DNA from 4 places in the Exiguobacterium sp. s150 genome. Region 4 is predicted to be linked to each of the others. Evidence: riboswitches for the same ligand, from Rfam matches in the RefSeq annotation. Region 4 holds a riboswitch; each other region holds the start of a gene.
The links. A riboswitch is a leader RNA that binds a small molecule or an ion and turns the genes downstream of it on or off. The one in region 4 is predicted to bind thiamine pyrophosphate.
Positions count from the first base shown of each region.

Region 1: linked by a shared signal. The riboswitch ahead of thiW (energy coupling factor transporter S component ThiW) and the one ahead of thiT (energy-coupled thiamine transporter ThiT) in region 4 are both predicted to bind thiamine pyrophosphate.
Region 2: linked by a shared signal. The riboswitch ahead of tenA (thiaminase II) and the one ahead of thiT (energy-coupled thiamine transporter ThiT) in region 4 are both predicted to bind thiamine pyrophosphate.
Region 3: linked by a shared signal. The riboswitch ahead of KNP76_RS12025 (Ykof family thiamine-binding protein) and the one ahead of thiT (energy-coupled thiamine transporter ThiT) in region 4 are both predicted to bind thiamine pyrophosphate.

Region 1 is NZ_JACSMC010000021.1:21,630-26,423, forward strand. It holds gene KNP76_RS10665 (VOC family protein) at 63-461, opposite strand; gene KNP76_RS10670 (GNAT family N-acetyltransferase) at 555-1,034, shown strand; gene KNP76_RS10675 (hypothetical protein) at 1,029-1,301, opposite strand; gene thiW (energy coupling factor transporter S component ThiW) at 1,369-1,854, opposite strand; TPP riboswitch at 1,917-2,015, opposite strand; gene KNP76_RS10685 (hypothetical protein) at 2,061-2,783, opposite strand; gene KNP76_RS10690 (ribonuclease FAU-1 family protein) at 3,016-3,555, shown strand; gene KNP76_RS10695 (tetratricopeptide repeat protein) at 3,606-4,736, shown strand; gene KNP76_RS10700 (GNAT family N-acetyltransferase) at 4,747-4,794, shown strand, end outside.
Region 2 is NZ_JACSMC010000032.1:10,338-15,131, forward strand. It holds gene pelF (GT4 family glycosyltransferase PelF) at 1-436, shown strand, start outside; gene pelG (exopolysaccharide Pel transporter PelG) at 417-1,865, shown strand; TPP riboswitch at 1,927-2,031, shown strand; gene tenA (thiaminase II) at 2,106-2,780, shown strand; gene thiM (hydroxyethylthiazole kinase) at 2,777-3,565, shown strand; gene thiD (bifunctional hydroxymethylpyrimidine kinase/phosphomethylpyrimidine kinase) at 3,562-4,404, shown strand; gene thiE (thiamine phosphate synthase) at 4,373-4,794, shown strand, end outside.
Region 3 is NZ_JACSMC010000027.1:20,482-25,275, reverse strand. It holds gene KNP76_RS12040 (energy-coupling factor transporter transmembrane component T family protein) at 1-140, opposite strand, end outside; gene KNP76_RS12035 (ABC transporter ATP-binding protein) at 137-1,450, opposite strand; gene KNP76_RS12030 (ECF transporter S component) at 1,461-2,036, opposite strand; gene KNP76_RS12025 (Ykof family thiamine-binding protein) at 2,029-2,622, opposite strand; TPP riboswitch at 2,703-2,803, opposite strand; gene KNP76_RS12020 (GTP-binding protein) at 2,866-4,059, opposite strand; gene KNP76_RS12015 (hypothetical protein) at 4,165-4,428, opposite strand; gene KNP76_RS12010 (SMP-30/gluconolactonase/LRE family protein) at 4,441-4,794, opposite strand, start outside.
Region 4 is NZ_JACSMC010000001.1:198,608-203,401, reverse strand. It holds gene pknB (Stk1 family PASTA domain-containing Ser/Thr kinase) at 1-1,511, shown strand, start outside; gene rsgA (ribosome small subunit-dependent GTPase A) at 1,558-2,442, shown strand; gene rpe (ribulose-phosphate 3-epimerase) at 2,447-3,103, shown strand; TPP riboswitch at 3,123-3,222, shown strand; gene thiT (energy-coupled thiamine transporter ThiT) at 3,298-3,870, shown strand; gene KNP76_RS01060 (thiamine diphosphokinase) at 3,870-4,457, shown strand; gene rpmB (50S ribosomal protein L28) at 4,515-4,703, opposite strand.

The DNA of each region.
Region 1 (4,794 bases), on a different contig from region 4:
GTGTTCCTGTTTTCAAGTGGCCAAAAACATCACGGTGTACAAAAAAAGTGAGGCGCGTCGCCTCACTTGATTAAAAACGAGTCCCGAAGTTCGATGATCGTGCCTTCCGGGGCTTTTAATTTGCTTAAATAGCCGTCGACGACGAAGTAGATGTTGCCGCCCTGTTTCGGTAAGAACGGTACATCGAGCGCCTCGAGCCGTCGCACTTCTGTTTCGAGGTCGTCTACGTACAGAGCGAAATGGACAGGGCCGGCCACGTGTTTCGAATAGGGGGTCAACGTCTCGTCGACTTTTGCCGTCTGGAGCTCGATGTAAAAGTCGCCGAGCTTGAGCCAGCTATTGAACGCCCGTGTATGAAAGTCAGGCGATTCCTGAACGAGTTCGAATCCAAGCGCTTCATAGAATCGTTTAGACGCCTCATAGTCGGGCGTTTGGATGCAGAGATGGTGGATTTGTTTCATCGTATCACTCCTTTCTTTTAGTTTAGCGAATCCATATTGGAAACGGAACTTTTCATGGGCAAAGGGCGTATAGGATACCGGGGAGGCGAAAGGATGGATACGGAAGTGTTAACGATTCAACCGGTTGATAACACGAACCGGGACGTCGTCATCGGCTTGACCGTCGCTGCGGAGCAGTCCCGCTTCATCGAAACGAATGCGGAATCGCTTCGCGAGATGGAAGTCGACGTCAAATACGCGTGGCAGTGCTATGCGCTTTGTCTCGACGAACGACCGGTCGGCTTCATGATGATTGGGGCGGAGAACAAAATCGACCGCTACGTGTGGCTCGACCGTTTTATGATGGATGCGCATGAGCAAGGACGGGGGCTTGGATCACGTTTTCTACAGTTGGCGCTCATCTTCATTCAAGACCGATTCGACGTGGATGACATCGTCCTCAGTTTACACGCGGCAAATGAACCGGCGAAGCGGTTTTATCAGCGAGGTGGATTCGTCGATAGCGGCCGCATCGACGAATGGAACGGAGAAGCGATTTGGGTGTATCACGTCAAACAGGGACAACCGTCATGAGGCGGTCGTCCCTGTTTTCGTTGTGGTCGCTTTAACCGAATTCCCGGCCATGAAGAAACAGATGATGGCGATGAAGCCGAAGAGAGGGATGAACCAATTTTGCACCAACAGATCCATGACGGTCGGTTCCTCAGGCCAAACGCCTGTAGCGACCAAGGCGTGCCAACGCGTATACGCCGCGATGCGCTCTAACGTAAATAACAGGGCGGTGATTACAAGAGCAGTCGCTCCAATCACCCCTGACTGTAATCGAGTCAATACGGTCACTCCTTTCGAATGATATACCCTTATTTTACCATTCGTTTGAACGAAAAGGAGAGGCCAAATGAATCAATTATTGCTTGAGAGCAGGCCGCAACTGTTTGACGCGAGCGAGCACAATCCAGCCGAGTAAGGCGCCGGTCACGCTCGAGGCGAGGAAGGCCGGGAAAAAGAAGAACGCGCCGAACTCAGTCCCCATCAAGATTTTCGCGTAAGGCACAGCGATGAGCGAGGCGATGACGCCCGTTCCAATCACTTCACCGAGTGCGGCGAAGGCGACGCGGTTCGTCTTCATATAGAAGATTCCGGCGAGAATTGCACCAATCATGCCGCCAGGGAACGCGAGTAGGGAACCGGTTCCTGTCATGACCCGAACCAGTCCGGTCACGAAGGCGACAAGGACGGCACCGAGCGGGCCGACGGTGACCGCCGCGATGACGTTCACCATATGTTGGATTGGGAAAGCCCGGGCGACTCCGGTCGGAATCGAGATGAACAATGAGCCGATAATCGCGATGGCGACGAGCATCGCCATCCAAGTGAGTTGTTGAATACGCATGGATCAGTCTCCCTTCAAAATGAAAACGCCACTTCTCCAAAAGGAAAAGTGGCGTGGAACAGACGAATCCCATGCCACTTCCCTACGCTGGTATGAGCCAGATCAGGTTCAAAGGGTCCGGCGTTTGCCGTCTCAGCCCGAAGGCTCCCCTAGTGGTCGTTTATTCGTTTAAGTATAACATAGTGTCATCATAAGCGTTCGATGGTTCATTCGTTCTTCTCGAGCAGATGTTTGTAATCGATTTCGTTCCAGAACAATGGCGCGATGGACTCGGGCCCTTTAAAGATTTCCCCGTCTCGGTCGTAGACGATGGCATACCCGCTCTTGACCTCAAACACAATCAAATCCGCGGTCACTTCGGTCACGCCGTCCCCGGCGATGATGATATCCTTGAGCGGCTCGCGGGCGATTGATACGCCCCATTCGTCGAGCTCGACGATGAGTGCGGACGTGTAGGCGTGACGATCGTAAATCGATTGAAACGCATCTTGTGTCAACGTGACGTCTTCCGGTGGGGCGCTCGTCCCATATTTCCGTTTCTCGACCTCCTCGACGAACTGTAAGAACGACGTTTCTTGCCAGAAGAGCGGGGCAATCGCTTCCGTCCCGTTCGCAATCAACCCGTCCTCGCCTTCAAACACCGTGGCGTACGTTCCATCGTCGAGTTGGAACGGATAGACGTCTGCATAAGTGTGGTGGATGCCGTTACCAGCGATGACGACCCGTTCGAACGTCTCACGATACGGCGTGAGTCCGTTCGCCTTGAGGGTTTCAAGTAATTTTTCGGCGACTTCATGTTGGTCAAAAACGTCCTTGAAGTCCTCCCGAGTCCATTCGGTCATGATTTCTGGCGCAGGTTCGTTCGAATCCGCTGGAATGACCGGCTTTTCGATTGGATCGGTACAGCCTGCAAGTAACAGTAGGCCCAACCCGAATATAAATAAACGTGTCACATTGCACCCCTTTGATTATACAAATTTTACCTATTCATAAAGAAGCGTAGCATGGATGGAAACGGATGAGAACCTATACACGTTTTCGTTGTGGTGTAGTAGGGCGTGATCCTGTCAGGTTAACTGAACAGAATCTGTACGACTGAACAGGGAACTGTCGGATTTTGGCGAACTGTTAAAGCAAACGAGCTATGAAGGAGCGAGTACGATGCCAAAACGAAAATTTGCCAACCGACGGGATTGGGAGCGGATTCTTGAACACCGCTATGCCCAGATGGACGTCCATGACGAACATTTCTCAGGGACGGTCGCCTTGTTTCAAATCGATGCGGTCCGGGCCCCGCAGTATAAGCAACATAACGGAGAGGAATTCATCGTGGCCGACGCCGGCTTTGCGTGGCTCCAATATTTCCCGGACAATGAACCGTTTGGGGTGACGGTCATGTTTGATGACACGGGTCACATCGTCCAGTGGTACATCGATATCGTCCAATCGATTGGCAAAGAGGACGGAATCCCCTATATGGACGACTTGTTGCTCGACATTTTAGTCTTCCCGAACGGGGACATCGTCCGAAAAGACGAAGATGAATTCGAGGAAGCGCGGTTGACGGGCGAATTGACACCGGAGCTCGTCGTCACCGGCTGGCGTGACTTCGAACAGACGCTCGACCGTATCGAGCGCCGTGACTTCGTCTACTTTGACCTTGCACAAGGGCATTACGAGACATTGAAGCAAATGCTTTGAACGTGCGGCTTCCTTTGATACAGTGAAAGAAAAGCGCAGGGGGATGAACCATGAAACAGATTGACATCGATACGTGGCCACGAAAGAAGCATTACGAGTTTTTCAAGGCGTTCGCCGCCCCACATTTTAACGTGACGGCGACGCTCGACGTCACAAAATTACATACGCATGCGAAGACGACCGGACAATCGTTTTTCAAGCTGTTCTTATACGGGGTGGTCAAGACGGCGAACACGATTCCGGAATTTCGATACCGCATGCGCGGAGAGACCGTCGTCGAACATGACGTCGTCCATCCGTCGTTCACCGTCATGATGGACGGGGACGTCTTCAATTTTTGTACCGTCTCGTTCAAAGAGTCGTTCCCTGCGTTTATGGACACCGTCGCGTCGCGAATGGAGGAGGCGAAGCGAAACGTCTACGTCGGAGACGAGGAGTCGGATGATTTACTCTTTATCACGAGTGTGCCGTGGGTATCGTTCACGAGTATCAGCCATCCGATCAACGACGAGAAGCACGATAGCGTCCCACGCATCGCCTGGGGAAAGTTCACGGCAACGGGTGACCGAATGATGATTCCACTCTCCGTCCAAGCCCACCATGCCCTCGTCGACGGCGTGCACGTCGGCCGATTTTACGAAGCGCTACAGGCGTGGCTCAACGACTTGAGCGATTTACAAGTGCCGATCCGCGTCGAAGAGGAAGGACTCGACGAAGCGATTCGCCTTCGTGAGAACGGGGAACTCGAACGTGCCAAACAACTGCTCCTCATGTTGCTGCGCCAAGATGAGAAGAACCCTCGCCTGCACGCGCACTGTGCGTGGTGCTATGACGCACTCGGGGAAGAGCGACAAGCCGTTCCGCATTACGAACGGGCGATTCGCCTCGGCCTCACCGGAGACGAGTTACGGGAGACATACATCGGGCTCGGCAGTACGTACCGGGCACTCGGACGTTACGACGATGCCGAAGAGTTGTTCACGAAAGCGATTGAACAGTTCCCAGACATCGCGGCGCTCAAAGTGTTCCAAGCAATGACCCGTTACAACCTCGGACGTCACAGTGAAGCGACCGGCACGTTGCTCGAACTGCTCGCAAACCCGAATCCGGATGACAGCATCAAACGGTATCGTCGCGCCATCGCGTTTTATGCGCGTAACTTGGACGAGACGTATGATTAAGGAGGATCGAATGATCACGCTACAACCAATCACAGAACAAAACTGGTACACGTGTTGT
Region 2 (4,794 bases), on a different contig from region 4:
ATGTCGGTTGTTGATTGAACAGAGCGGTCTGACGGATTATGTCGAACTTGTCGGGAAAGTGAATGTGCAGGAATGGTTACCGACGTTCGATTTGTTGCTACTGACGAGCATCTCGGAAGGGCAGCCGCTAGCCGTCCTAGAAGGGATGGCTGCCGGTATTCCATGGGTGGCGACGGACGTCGGTGCCTGTTCGGAACTTTTATACGGTCGCTCGGACGACCCGTTCGGTCCAGCCGGGTTCATCGTGCCGCCTGTCCACCCGGAAGCACTCGCCGATAAAATCGAGTGGATGATAGATTATCCGCGTGAACGGATGCGCTTCGGCAAGAACGGCCGCGAACGCGTCCGTCAATATTATCGGTTGCAACAGTTCGTCGACCGGTACAAAGCAATCTATGAAGCGAGGAGGGAACAGTATGGCGGGCATCGGGTTTAAGTTACAGAAGTTGTTTCAAGAAGACTACTATTCATCCCGACTGAAGGCGTACACGTTCTCCGGTCTCGTCACCTCAGGACCTTGGCTCATCGTCATTTTGGTCGTCGGGACGATTCAATGGCTGGCGTTTCAAATGCCGATGCTCTCACTCGAGGAACGGACGCTGTTTATGTTGTCGGTATCTTATGCGTTCATCTTCTCGCAAATCTTGTTCAGTTTCCAACAGCTCGTCGTCACGCGCTACGTCGCCGATTTGTTTTACGAGAAGAAAGCACACGATATTTTTCCCGTCTTTACCGGAATGCTGAAAGTGACGATGCTCGCAGCAATCATCATGTACAGCATCTTTTGGATGATTTCACCGCTCGATTTTTTGTATAAGCTCGTCTTGTTCGTCTTGTTCATGACGATTAACGTCATTTGGGTCATGTTCTTATTTTTGAGCGCTGCCAAGTTTTATCAGGCGATCGCGTACAGCTTTTTACTCGGCGGTTTTATCGCGATTGGCGGTGTGTTCTTGATTAGCCGCATCCTAGTGGACCCGACGAGCTTGGAGCTGTTGCTCGGCTTCACGGTCGGGATGCTCGTCACGCTGTTCGGCTTATTCTTTGCGATGCTACGGACGTTCCCGCTCCGCTATGCGACGAACGAGTTTTCCTATTTCCGCTATTTTGATCTCTACCCCGATTTGTTCGCCATCGGCGTCTTGTACGTTCTTGGCATTTGGGTGACGAACTTCATCATTTGGTTCGGGGAGGGGCGGACCGTCGTCGCGGAATCGTTCGTGTTCAACCCGTACTATGACACGGCCGTATTCTGGTCTTACTTGACGATTGTCCCGACCCAACTCTTGTTCGTCGTCGCCGTCGAGACACGCTTTTATGAACGGTATCGCACGTTCTACGGCCTCATCAACTACGGGGGCGCTTTGCATCAAATCGATAAGGCGAAACAGACGATGACGACCGTCCTGAAGAACGAATTGATTCGTCTCGGACGAAGCCAAGGGGTCGTCACGTTGTTCGCCATTCTCATGGCGGGTGTGTTCGTCGGCTGGATTGGCGTACCGGAAGAAGTCGGTCAAATCTTTCGGATGACGACGCTCGCCGCTTTCGCGAACGCGATGATTCTCGTCTTGACGCTACTCCTTCTCTATTTTGAGGACCGGCGCGGGGCACTATTCGTTAACTTGTCATTTTTCACAGGCAACGCACTCTTCACCCTGGCGCTGCTACCGCTCGGCATCGATTGGTACGGCGTCGGGTTTGCCGTCAGTACGACCATCACGTTCTTTATCGCCGGTTTGCGCTTGATGTATTTCATGGGAAAAGTCGACTATTACGTGTTCGCGTCCTCGAATCGACGCAAGCTCGGAATCGAGCGCTTCTCACAGATGGGAACGGCATTGAATCGTCGCTTCTCGCGTTGAAGGGTTCCTATTTCAGCGAAAGATTGATATGATGTGTCCGAAGACGACCGAATTTCATAATGTTTGCCACTAGGGGAGTCGCATGACGCGGCTGAGATGGACGAGGTCCAGACCCTTTGAACCTGATCTAGTTCACGCTAGCGGAGGGAAGTGGGCGAAACGACTTTTCTCACGCTATATGTCCGACGCCGCTTCCGTTATGGGAGGCGGCGTTTTTTCATACAAAAGGAGGAGTTCATCATGACGTTCACCCAACACATCCGACAAGAAGCGGATACTTTGTTCCAAGCGAGTTTTGACCACCCGTTCGTCCGATCACTCGGCGAAGGGACGCTCGACGAGGCGAAGTTTCGCCACTATGTTCTGCAAGACTCATACTATCTGAACCAATTTTCGAAAGTGCAGGCGAGAGGGGCAATCGTGGCGCAAGATATGGAACTGTCGAGCCGTTTTTTGACACACGCGCTCCACACGATCGAGGCGGAACACGCGTTACATCGTGAGTTCTTCACGATGCTTGATGTGACCGAGGAAGAGCGACGTATGTTCGAGCCGGCGCCGACCGCATATGCGTACGCGATGCACATGCAACAAGCCGGACCGACGCTCGGGGACGTACTCGCAGCGATTTTACCGTGCTACTGGGTATACTACGAGATTGGCGAACGATTGAAAGATGCAAAGCCGGAGCATCCGATCTATACGGCTTGGATTGCGACGTATGGGTCGGAATGGTTCCGCGAACTCGTCGAAGAACAGATTGAACGACTCAATCTGTTGGCCGAGCAAGCGACAGAAGCCGAACGCAAACGTTACCGTCAGTTGTTCTTGAAGAGCTGTTATTACGAAGTGGCGTTTTGGCAGATGGCCTGGACGCTCGAGACGTGGGACGTTCCGGTGGAGGTGAGCCGATGAAGCGTGATTTGTGGGATAAGGTACGGGCCGAGCGGCCGCTCATCCATAACGTTACGAACATCGTCGTCGCCAACTTCTCGGCGAACGGATTGCTCGCGATCGGTGCGTCACCGGTCATGGCGTCCGCTGTCGAGGAAGTAGCGGAAATGGCGACGGTGAGCGATGCGCTCGTGTTGAATATCGGCACGCTCGATGCGACGACGGAAAGGACGATGATTCGAGCGGGACAAGCGGCGAACGCTGCAGGACGTCCTATCGTCTTCGATCCGGTCGGTGTCGGTGCGACGGCGTTTCGACGTCAAGTGGCGACTGCAATCCTCGAGCAGGTTCAGGTGACGGTTATCCGGGGGAACGCCGGTGAGATGGCGACATTGATTGACCGGACGGCGCACGCGCGCGGGGTCGACGCGGGAGAAGCGTTGCAAGACGTGACAGACGTCGCGCGCGAGGCGGCCAAACGGTATCGCTGTGTCGTCGCGATGACCGGAGAGACGGATGTCGTCAGCGACGGGGACGTGACGATTGAAATCAAAGGAGGAACCGAAACGATGACGCGGACGACCGGGACCGGCTGTCTGCTCAGCGCGGTCGTCGGCGCGTTTCTTGCGGTTGAGGCTGACGCGATGACCGCGACATCGACGGCGCTCGCCGGATACGCCCGTTGCGGGGAACTCGCGACCGCACGTGCCGAGGGATCGGGCGATTTCCCAATTCATTTCTTGAACGAGCTTGGGAAGATGACCGCGGTCGAACTGCCGAGCGACCGGATTGAGGTGGTGTCATGAAGCGCGCACAAGTGTTGACGATTGCCGGATCTGATTCGGGCGGCGGCGCCGGCATTCAAGCCGATTTGAAGACGTTTCAAGAGCTCGGTGTATTCGGGACGAGCGTCTTGACGGCAGTCACGGCGCAAAACACACGTGGTGTGCATGGCGTCGAAGCGGTATCGGCTGAATTGCTCGCGCAACAACTCGATGCGATCGGCTCCGATTTTTCAATCGAGGCGTGCAAGACCGGGATGTTGTTCGATGCGAGTCGAATCGAGACCGTCGCTTCCGGCGTGAAGCGGCATGCGTTCAAACAGCTCGTCGTCGACCCGGTCATGATCGCAAAAGGGGGGGCGTCTTTGCTTCAAGACACGGCTGTCGAGGCGCTCAAGACGGCGTTGTTGCCGCTCGCGACCGTCGTCACGCCGAACGTGCCGGAAGCAGAAGTGTTGACGGGTTTGACGATTCGCTCATTCCAAGACCGTCTTGAAGCGGCGGAACGAATCTTGGCGCTCGGTGCGAAGGCCGTCGTCTTAAAAGGCGGTCATCTCGAGGGTGAACGTGCCGAAGATCTCGTCTTGACGGCGTCAGAGGCCTTCCTCGTCTCGGCACCGCGTATCGACACGCTTGACACGCACGGCACTGGCTGTACGTTCTCGGCGGCGCTCACGGCCGAGCTCGCCAAAGGCCGTCCGATGATTGAGGCAACCGTGACGGCAAAGCGGTTCATCCAAAGCGCCATCACGTATGGACTCGAGATCGGAACCGGGCACGGACCGACGAACCATTGGGCGTACGGGATGCACGGAGAGGAGGGTGTCACGCTTGAAACGATCACGACGAGCCGAGCTCGCTGAACAGCTAGAGCTGTACTTCATCTGTGGAACGACGAACACAAAAGACATCTTCCGGACGGTCGAGACGGCACTTCAATGTGGCGTCACATGTTTTCAATTTCGCGAAAAAGGAAATGAGGCACTGTATGGAGATCAAAAAGAAGCGGTGGCCCGGACGTTGCTTCGACTTTGTCGCGCGTACGGCGTCCCGTTTATCGTGAACGATGATGTCGAGCTGGCGATGAAGCTCGACGCGGACGGGGTCCATGTCGGGCAAGAAGATGCGTCGGCCCGTCGCGTCAGACAGATGATTGGGGCGGACAAATGGCTCGGTGTCTCCGTCCATTCGCTCGAAGAAGCGACGACGGCGATGGTGCATGCGGACTATGTCGGCATCGGCCCCATCTTTCC
Region 3 (4,794 bases), on a different contig from region 4:
TCGGCGAACAGTGTTTGCAGGAGGAGCGTGCCGGTAAAGACGAGCAGCGGGGTCCATGGGTTGTACATGAAGGCGAGACCGAACATGAGGCACGTCACGGTCAAAAACTTGAGCGTCGGGTTCATCTCATGAAACGTCATCCCATCCCCTCCATCCATAACCCATGAGCCTGAAGGAGTTCCGGCTGCTCCCAAAGCGATGCGTCATACGGACCGTTCAACTTCCCGTCGTGCATCAAATAATACGTATTCGCAGCCCGGGCGAAGTTGAGGTCGTGCGTCACGAACAGCACGGCCTGACCGTCACGTGCCCGTTCTTCCATCAAGTCATAAAGCGCACCGAGCGACGCCTCGTCTTGTCCGGCGGTCGGTTCATCGAACGCGATGAGTCGTTTCCCAGAGAGCAACATCACGCCAATCGCGAGTCGGCGCTTTTGTCCGTGACTGAGCGAGAGCGGATGGGCGTCATGTAATCGCTCGAGACCGAGCCGCGTCAACACGTCTTCAATCGGGTGATCGTGTCCGTACGCGAGCTCGTGCGCCACCTCGCTCGTGACGAACAGGTGTGCCGGCGATTGCGGGACGAGCCCGACGTCGCGATGGTTCCGGGCGAGACTCCTGAGCCATGTCGATTTGCCGCTCCCGTTACGACCGAGGATGGCGACGACCTCTCCCTCGGCGACGGTCAAGTCACTCGCTGCGAGTTCGAATTCTTTTCGTTTTAAATTCGGTATGTGAAATAAATTGTGTTCCCCTTTTTCGCTCGTAATCGGTGCGAACGTATAGTCGGGGCGCATCTCGAACGGTCCATCGTAGACGATTCGCCCCTCCATAAGTTCGACTTGCCGGTCGAAGAAATCGCCCCACACGTACGGGCGATGTTCGATGACGACGACGTTGACGCTACGGGCGACGCCGTCGAGCCAACGGACGAACCGAGCCGCGGTCTCCGGGTCGAGATGGGCGAGCGGTTCATCAAGGAGGAGCCATTCCGGACGGCCAATCAGTGCACAGGCGACGGCGATTTGCTGCTTCTCGCCACCAGACAAGTCATGGATGTAGCGATGTCGATAATCGTCGAGCCGCAACGTCCGTAACATCATCTCGACGCGCCCCATCATCTCCTCGCGGGGGACGTGAAAGTTTTCGAGCGTAAAGATCAGCTCTTCCTCGACCGTCTGCATGACGAACTGACTGTCGGGGTCTTGGAACACGGTGCCGACCCGACGATTCACCTCGCCGGCCGCGTACGTGTCATAAGGCCGGTCGAACAAGTCGAGCCTTCCGGTCACGATGCCGTCACAGTTGTCCGGATAGAGCCGGTTCATCATGGCGAACAGTGTCGATTTCCCCGACCCGCTCGACCCGCTGATGAGTGTCCGCCCATCCCGGAGCGTGAGCGTGACGTCTGCCAATACGTCGGTCGACTTGCCGGGATAACGAAACGTCAACTGCTCCGCCTCAACCATGGGCGCGTCCTTGACGTGCGAGCGCGTAGCCTTCGAGCGCACCCGTCCTGAGCAACAAGTCGCTCAAAATCTTTCCACCGAGCCCTGCGATGAGCATCCCGCTCGTGGCGCGCAGGGCGAACATCGTCGCCACGTACGTCGGGCTGAGTGCCGCGAGGCCGCCCATGACGTATGTATAGGCGAAACTCGTCACGGCCGCACCGAAGCCAGCGAGCATGAGCACCCACAGGTCATATCGTTTATACCCGGTGACGGCGAACGCCGCTTCGGCTCCGAGTCCTTGAATGATCCCGACGAGAATGATGCGTGGCCCGATTGCGTTCCCAATCATCATCTCAATCGTCGCCGCGAGCACTTCCGACAAAAAGGCGGCACCGGGCTTACGGATGATATAGGCGGCGATAATCGAGACGATGAACCAAATCCCGAAAATCCATTCATAGGCGATTGGCCCAATCAGCCCAGCCCACAAATTTCCGACGTGGACGAACGCCAAATAGACGACGGCGAAGACGACCGATAAAATCGACAACAAGACGATCTCTTTTAACTTCCACGACTTAAGCATTGTTTTGTCCCTCGTGTGACGGACTGTTCACACTGAACGTGACCGTCATGACGACGTGGCTCGTCTTCGCACGCACCCGGTCGAACGTCGCCTCGTAAAACGAGAATACCGGCTCGATGTCGCCATGGATGCCGGAGGCGTAATGCATCGAGTCATTGAACACACCGCGCGCTTTTGCAAAGTCGATTTCTTCATAGATGATGTCCATATACGTTTCGTCCCCGAGCGGATAGAGTGCGAACTGGGATGAGACGTATTGGTTTTCGACCGAACCGTTCGCCGGCTCGTTCGTCACGTCGAGCAAGTTGTCCCCCGTCGTGTCGCCAGGGCAGCCGACCGAGAACGTCCCGCTCATCGAGACGTGCACCCCCGACTTCGTCGCATGAGATAAGACGGCCTTGGCCACATCGAATACGTGCTCACTCCGTCCCCGGATGATCGTCGAGACGTCATCGGTATGGCGCCAGACGTTCTGTAAGTCCGTCTCCTTCAGTGCGCCTTTGATGACGCTCACGAAATCGGACGTCATCGGGCTGAGTGTAAAGCGGAACCCGACAATCGGGCTCGTTCCACATTGGTTGTTCATGTTCTGTTCCCCCTTTATCTGTATGCACGAAAAAAGCCGCATCCATGAGAATGCGGCCACTCGTCCAATTAAAGTCCATCAGAAAAAGTGCCACACTTCCTCACGCCGGTATTACCCGGATCGAGTCATAAGGGATCGGAGCCATGCTCACATCTCAGCCGAAGCACCCCTAGTGTAGTCCAATGTATGCGGTTTGTTCATGCAAGGAACAGTATAGACGACCAATTTCGATTTGTAAACGGTTTATGAGAAAGTGACAACGCCATTCCCTGGAAGCGTGTCTTCGAGCATCGTCCAATCGAGCGCCATCTCTTCGTCAGTCAACAGGCAAGTATCAAGCATCGATTCGACACGCGCACGGTCCATTCGCTGTCCAATTAAAACGAGCTCGGTTTGGCGGTCGCCGTAAGGCTCGATATAGTCTTCAGCGAGCTCCGGTTCTGCCGCGAACATAAGCCGGCGCTCCTCTTCCGGAAGCGTCGCGAGCCACCGCCCGGCGTGCTCGAGCGTCGAGGCGTATCCGGCCTGCGAGAACAAGCAGGCGAGGTCGTTACGCGAAGCAATCCATAAAAATCCTTTTGCCCGCACGATTTCCTCAGGGAACTGCTCAATCCACGCATGAAGTCGCGCTGGGTGGAACGGACGACGGCGACGATAGACGAACGAGCTGATGCCGTACTCTTCGGTCTCCGGCGTATGTTCTTCCGCCTCAAGCTCTTGGATCCAGCCGGCCGAATGCATCGCCTGCTCGAAATCGAACAGCTTGACGTCGAGCAGTTCGGTCAAGTCGACGTTCGAATGAACCGACGTCAATAGTTTTGCAGACGGGTTGAGCGTCTTCAGCAGACCGGCCATCTCGTTCAGTTCGGCCTCCGACACCCGGTCGGCTTTGTTCAAGACGATGATATCGGCGAACTCGACCTGGTCGACGAGCAGGTCGACGACTTCACGGACATCCGTCTCATCGATTGCTTGTTTCCGCTCATGAAGCGACTCGCCGGAGTTGAAATCTTTCAAGAACCGGTAAGCGTCGACGACGGTCACCATCGCATCGATATAGACACGGCTCGTCAAGTCGATGCCGAGCGCGTCATCGGCATACGTGAACGTCTGGGCCACGGGAATCGGTTCCGAGATTCCGGACGACTCGATGATGATCCCGTCAAGTTCACGGTCGTTCGTGAGTTCTTGGACCGCCTCGAGGAGGTCTTCACGGAGCGTGCAACAGATGCAACCGTTCGACAGCTCGACTAGCTTCTCATCGGTCCGCGAAAATCCACTTTGTTCGATTAAACGCTCATCGATATTCAATTCGCTCATATCATTGACGATGACGGCATACTTCTTGCCGGTGCGATTGTTTAAAATATGGTTCATTAACGTCGTCTTGCCGCTCCCAAGATAGCCTGACAACACGGTGATTGGAATTCGTTTCATCATTAACAGCCCCCAAATAGTAATCATTACTTTTTAGATAATGAACGGGATTGACCATCTTGTCAACAAAAAAACACGCTCGCAAGGAGCGTGTTTCAGGCATGGCTATTCTTCGAGTGCTTTCCGTTCCGCCTCTGAGCGTGGATAAGCGTTCGCCTGCCACTCGGCCCGATAGATCGAATCGAGCTGCGTCAAGCCGACCTCATCCTCATCTTTGTCCGCGTCGACGCTCGGCGTCTCGTCCCATTTCGGTTCGAGGTAAGAATGATCGTTCGTCTCGCGGTCGTCGAGGTATTTCTTCACCCCGACTCGCGCCACCGCCGCGAGCGCGAGACCGATTCCTACGCGAACGAGCATGCGTTTCACCATGATTCTCCCTCCTTAACGTCCGAAACGATAAAGTGGCATCCCTTTCACTTCCGTATCGATTTTAAACACCGACCCGGCATCCGGATACGTTTCGAGCGCCTCGTCATCCAACCCTTCACGCGCGGTCGTGATGGCGAGTTGCTTCAAGTCGTCCCCGATGAAACAGCATGACGTCACGTTCGGCGCCGGCACCATGACTTCGAGCACTTTCTCGCCCGTCTCGGGGTTCCAGCGCGAGACGCGACCGCCGGCGAAGTGGGCGATCCATAAATGACCCTCTTCGTCCGAGGTCATGCCGTCAGGGAAGCCGTCCTCATCCTTAAATTCGACGACGACCTCCCCTTCCCCAAACGTACCGGACGACAA
Region 4 (4,794 bases):
GGAACGTGAAAGTGACCGACTTCGGAATCGCCGTCGCCATGTCGAACGCGACGCTCACGCATACGATGTCGGTGCTCGGCTCGGTCCATTACTTCTCACCAGAGCAGGCACGTGGAAAGTTCGCCGACGAGAAATCGGATATTTATTCGCTCGGTGCCGTGTTGTACGAACTCGTGACCGGACGTGTTCCGTTCATCGGAGAGACACCGGTCGCCGTCGCACTTCAGCATCTGCAAGACGACCCGATTCGACCGATGGACTTGAACCCGAAAATTCCGCAAGCGCTCGAGAACTGTATCATGCAGGCGCTCGCGAAATCGCCTGGCGCACGACACACGTCGGTCGCCTCATTCAAGAAAGACTGCATGACTTCTCTCGATCCGGCGCGCGCGAACGAGCCGAAACGAGTGAATGCGGAACAAGATGCGTTCGACCAGACGCTGGTCATGGCACCGGTCGTCGCGGAAGAGACGACGCCACCGAGCGAGCAGCCGTCAAAACCGGTCGCACCGGTCGAACCGAAACCGGACGCCAAGAAGCCGAAGAAACGCAAATGGTGGCTCTGGTTATTGCTCGCGCTGTTACTCATCGGCGGTGGAATCGGGGCGTATGTCGTCGCAGACGAGATGTCACGGTCCGTCGTACCTGACGTCGTCGGAATGACTGAAGACGAGGCGACGACAGAACTCGAGGCTTCGGGCTTCGTCGTCGATGTGACGGAACGGGCTAGTGACAACATCGAAGCTGGTAACGTCATTTCACAAAATCCACCGGCCGGACGGAAGCCAAAACGCGGTACGACGGTCACGCTCGTCGTCTCGGCAGGGAAAGAGACGGTCCGGATGCCGGACGTCGAAGGGTTGTCCCAGTCGGCGGCAGAGCGAACGTTAAAAGACTTGGACTTCACGGATATCGACATCCAAAAAGAAGCTTCGGAGACGGTCGATAACGGAGATGTCATCTCACAATCGCTCGCTCCGGGCGAAGAAGTCGTCCCGTCAGAAGTGACGGTCACGCTCGTCGTGTCGACGGGCAGCAATAAAATCGAACTTGCCAACTTGGCCGGTTACACGTTCGAAGAAGCGACGACGTACGCCGAACAAAACAACTTGAAAATCGTCAAGCGTGACGAGTATTCGACGAGCGTACCTTCGAACCAAATCATCCGCCAGCTGCCGACAGCAGGCACGGCCGTTGACCCAGGTACGGAATTGACGGTCATCGTCTCGCTCGGTGTCGAACCGACGGATGCGTCCATCGAACGAGAAGTGAGCGTTGAGATTGAACCACCGGCAGAAGGCGAGACGCCTGAGCCCGTCGAGGTCGTCATTCGGACGGTCGATGCGCGTGGCGAGATTGAAGTGCTCCGTGATAAGATAACGGAGACGACGACATACTCCTATACGCTCGTCATCGCGCCTGACGAAGTCGGGACGGCGACGATTGAAGTCGATGGGGAAGTCGTTCGGACCGACACGGTCACGTACGCCCAAGCGAAGGATGCACAATAACAAAGAGGTGGCGTGCGCGTCACCTCTTTTTCTAGGAGGAAACAGGATGAAAGGAACGATCATTCGCCTACAAGGCGGTTTTTACGATGTCATGACAGAAACAAAGCAAGAGATTCGCTGTCGTGCACGCGGAAATTTCCGTAATCGCAACATCTCGCCGGTCGTCGGAGACGATGTTGAGATTCAAGATCAAAAAGACGGGACCGGCTACATTTTAGCCGTTGACGAGCGGTCGAACCACCTCGTCCGACCACCGATCGCCAATATCGATCAAGCGTTCTTACTGTTCTCGGTGAAGGAACCGGCTTTCTCGTATCACTTGCTCGATCGTTTTCTCGTCTTGATTGAATCGAAACAGATTCATCCGATCATCGTGTTGACGAAGATGGACCTGCTGAATGAGGATGAGATGGAAGCAATTGAACAGGCGGCTTCGCTCTATCGGTCGATTGGCTATGACGTCATCGAGACGTCGACAGAGAGAGGGTCTGGGGTCGAGGCGATACGGGACTTGTTCGAGGCGAAGACGAGCGTGTTCGCGGGTCAGACCGGTGTCGGGAAGAGTTCACTGTTGAACGCCGTCGCGCCTGAACTTGAGCTTGCGACCGGGAAAATCTCGAAGTCGCTCGGCCGCGGGAAGCATACGACGCGTCATGTCACGCTAATTCAACTCGGCGGTGGTCTCGTCGCCGACACGCCTGGCTTCTCAAGCCTCGAGTTCCCACAAGAGCTCGAAGCGGAAGAGTTGCGTTGGTGCTTCCCCGAGTTCGTCGAACGACATGACGACTGCAAGTTCCGGGGCTGTGCCCACGTGAACGAGCCGGGCTGTGCCGTCAAGGCGGCCGTCGAATCGGGCGAAATCGCTTCCACTCGTTACGACAACTATGTTACGTTTATGGAAGAGATTAACGATAGACAACGGAGGTACTGAACTGATGATTAAAATTGCACCATCGATTTTAGCGGCGGACTTCGCCAACCTAGAAGCAGAAGTGAAAGCGGTCGAGACGGCCGGGGCCGATTATATCCATTTTGACGTCATGGACGGACAGTTCGTCCCGAACATCTCGATTGGCTTGCCTGTCCTTTCGAGCTTACGTCAAAAGACCGACATGGTATTGGACGTCCACTTGATGATTGACCAGCCGGAACGGTTCGTCGATGATTTCATTAAAGCGGGAGCGGACATCGTCACGATCCACGTCGAGGCGACGAATCACGTACATCGCGTCTTGCAACAAATCAAGGCGGCCGGGGCGAAAAGTGGGGTCGTCTTGAACCCGCATACGCCAATCAGTACGATTGAGCATGTCGTCCAAGACGTCGACATGGTGCTTCTTATGACCGTGAACCCGGGCTTTGGGGGGCAGGCGTTCATCGAGTCGGTCGTTCCGAAAATCGCGGCACTCCGCGAGATGCGTCAAGCACGTGGGCTCGACTTTGAAATCGAGATTGATGGCGGCGTGAACGCGACGACGGCGAAACTGTGCATCGACGCAGGGGCTGACGTCCTCGTTGCGGGCTCGGCGATTTACAACGAACCGGACTATAAAGCAGCAATCGATGGCATTCGCAACGCATCTCGTGTATAATCGAGGATAGAACAACAAATATTGTCGCAAGGGGTGTCACATCTGTGGCTGAGAGGCATGCGCTAACCCTTTGAACCTGTTCCGTTCACACGGACGTAGGGATGTGGCGAAAATGCACGTTGCGAATCCAAGCAGCATGGCGTTTACGTCATGCTGCTTTTTGTCGTTCTTTACGATAAAGGGGGAAATGGAAAATGAAACAAAAATTAACACTACAGGCGCTGATTGAGATTTCACTCTTCTCGGCGCTCGCCTTGATCTTTGATTTGCTCATGCCGTATCGGATGCCGCAAGGTGGGTCGATCACACTCGTCATGTTGCCGATTTTCGTGATGGCGTATCGCCATGGATTAAAAGGCGGTCTCGCGACCGGCGCGCTCGTCGGGACGCTCCAACTGCTGTTCGGCGCCTACATCTTCACGCCGGTCCAATTTTTAGTCGACTACACGTTCGCGTATGGCCTCGTCGGGATGGCGGGCGTCTTCGCCGGACAAGTGAAACGGGCCGCCAAAGACGGTTCGAAAAAGACGCTCGTCCTCTATTTGGTGCTCGGGGCGCTCCTCGGTTCGCTCCTCCGTTACGCCGCGCACGTCCTGTCGGGAATCGTCTTCTTCGCCCAATATGCGGAAGGGCCGGTCGTCGCCTATTCGCTCGGCTATAACATGACGTATATGCTCCCGTCCTTCTTGATTGCGACGATCGTGCTCGTGCTCTTGTTCACGACGGCGCCGCGCTTCGCGACGCTCGCCACGCGGGACGTCCGCTAATGCGTGTCTTGATTGTGGCGGCTAGTCCGTCACCCGTTCCGTCTCTTCCCGACGACGTCGATTACGTCATCGCTGTCGACGGGGGTTACGCGACGCTCCTCGCCCAAGGGATCGAACCGAACCTCGTCGTCGGCGACTTCGATTCGTTCACGGGAGTCGTACCGGATGAGGCGTTACGCTATCCGTCTGAAAAAGACGTGACCGACCTCGAGATCGCCCTCGAGGCGGCACGCGGGCATGGGGCTGACGAGATGCTCGTCTACGGGGCGCTCGGAGGCAGGCTCGACATGACGCTCGGGAACATCGGGTTGCTCGAGGCTTACCCGGAGATGTGTCTTTATGCCGACGGCCAAATCGTCTCTCTCGCACGGGAGGGCCGACACGCGCTTGCGCGGCGTGACGACCATTATTTGTCGCTTATTCCATGGAAGCGGGCGAACGTCACGATCCGTGGCGTCAAATACCCGCTCGACCGTCACGACGTCGTCAGCCACGAGGCGTTGACGATTTCAAACGAGTGGGACGCAAAAACGGCAGAACTCGTCGTACATGACGGTATGGTCCTCGTCTTGTACGTCAAAAAATAAGCATAAAAAAATCCCATCGGCGCATGCCGCTGGGATTTGTTTCGTTCGTGTATAAGATTATACGCGTTCAACGAGACCTGATTTAAGAGCGCGAGCTGAAACCCAAACGCGTTTCGGTTTACCGTCAACGAGAATACGAACTTTTTGTACGTTTACACCCCAAGTACGTTTCGTCTTGTTGAGTGCGTGCGAACGGTTGTTACCTGACTTAGGTGATTTACCTGTTACGTAGCATTTACGTGCCATGCGTTTCCCCTCCTTTTTTATGTGGGTTCGTCCTAATAGACACTCGTTTATATTAGCACGGGTTTTTTCCCGATGCAACTAGAAAATAATA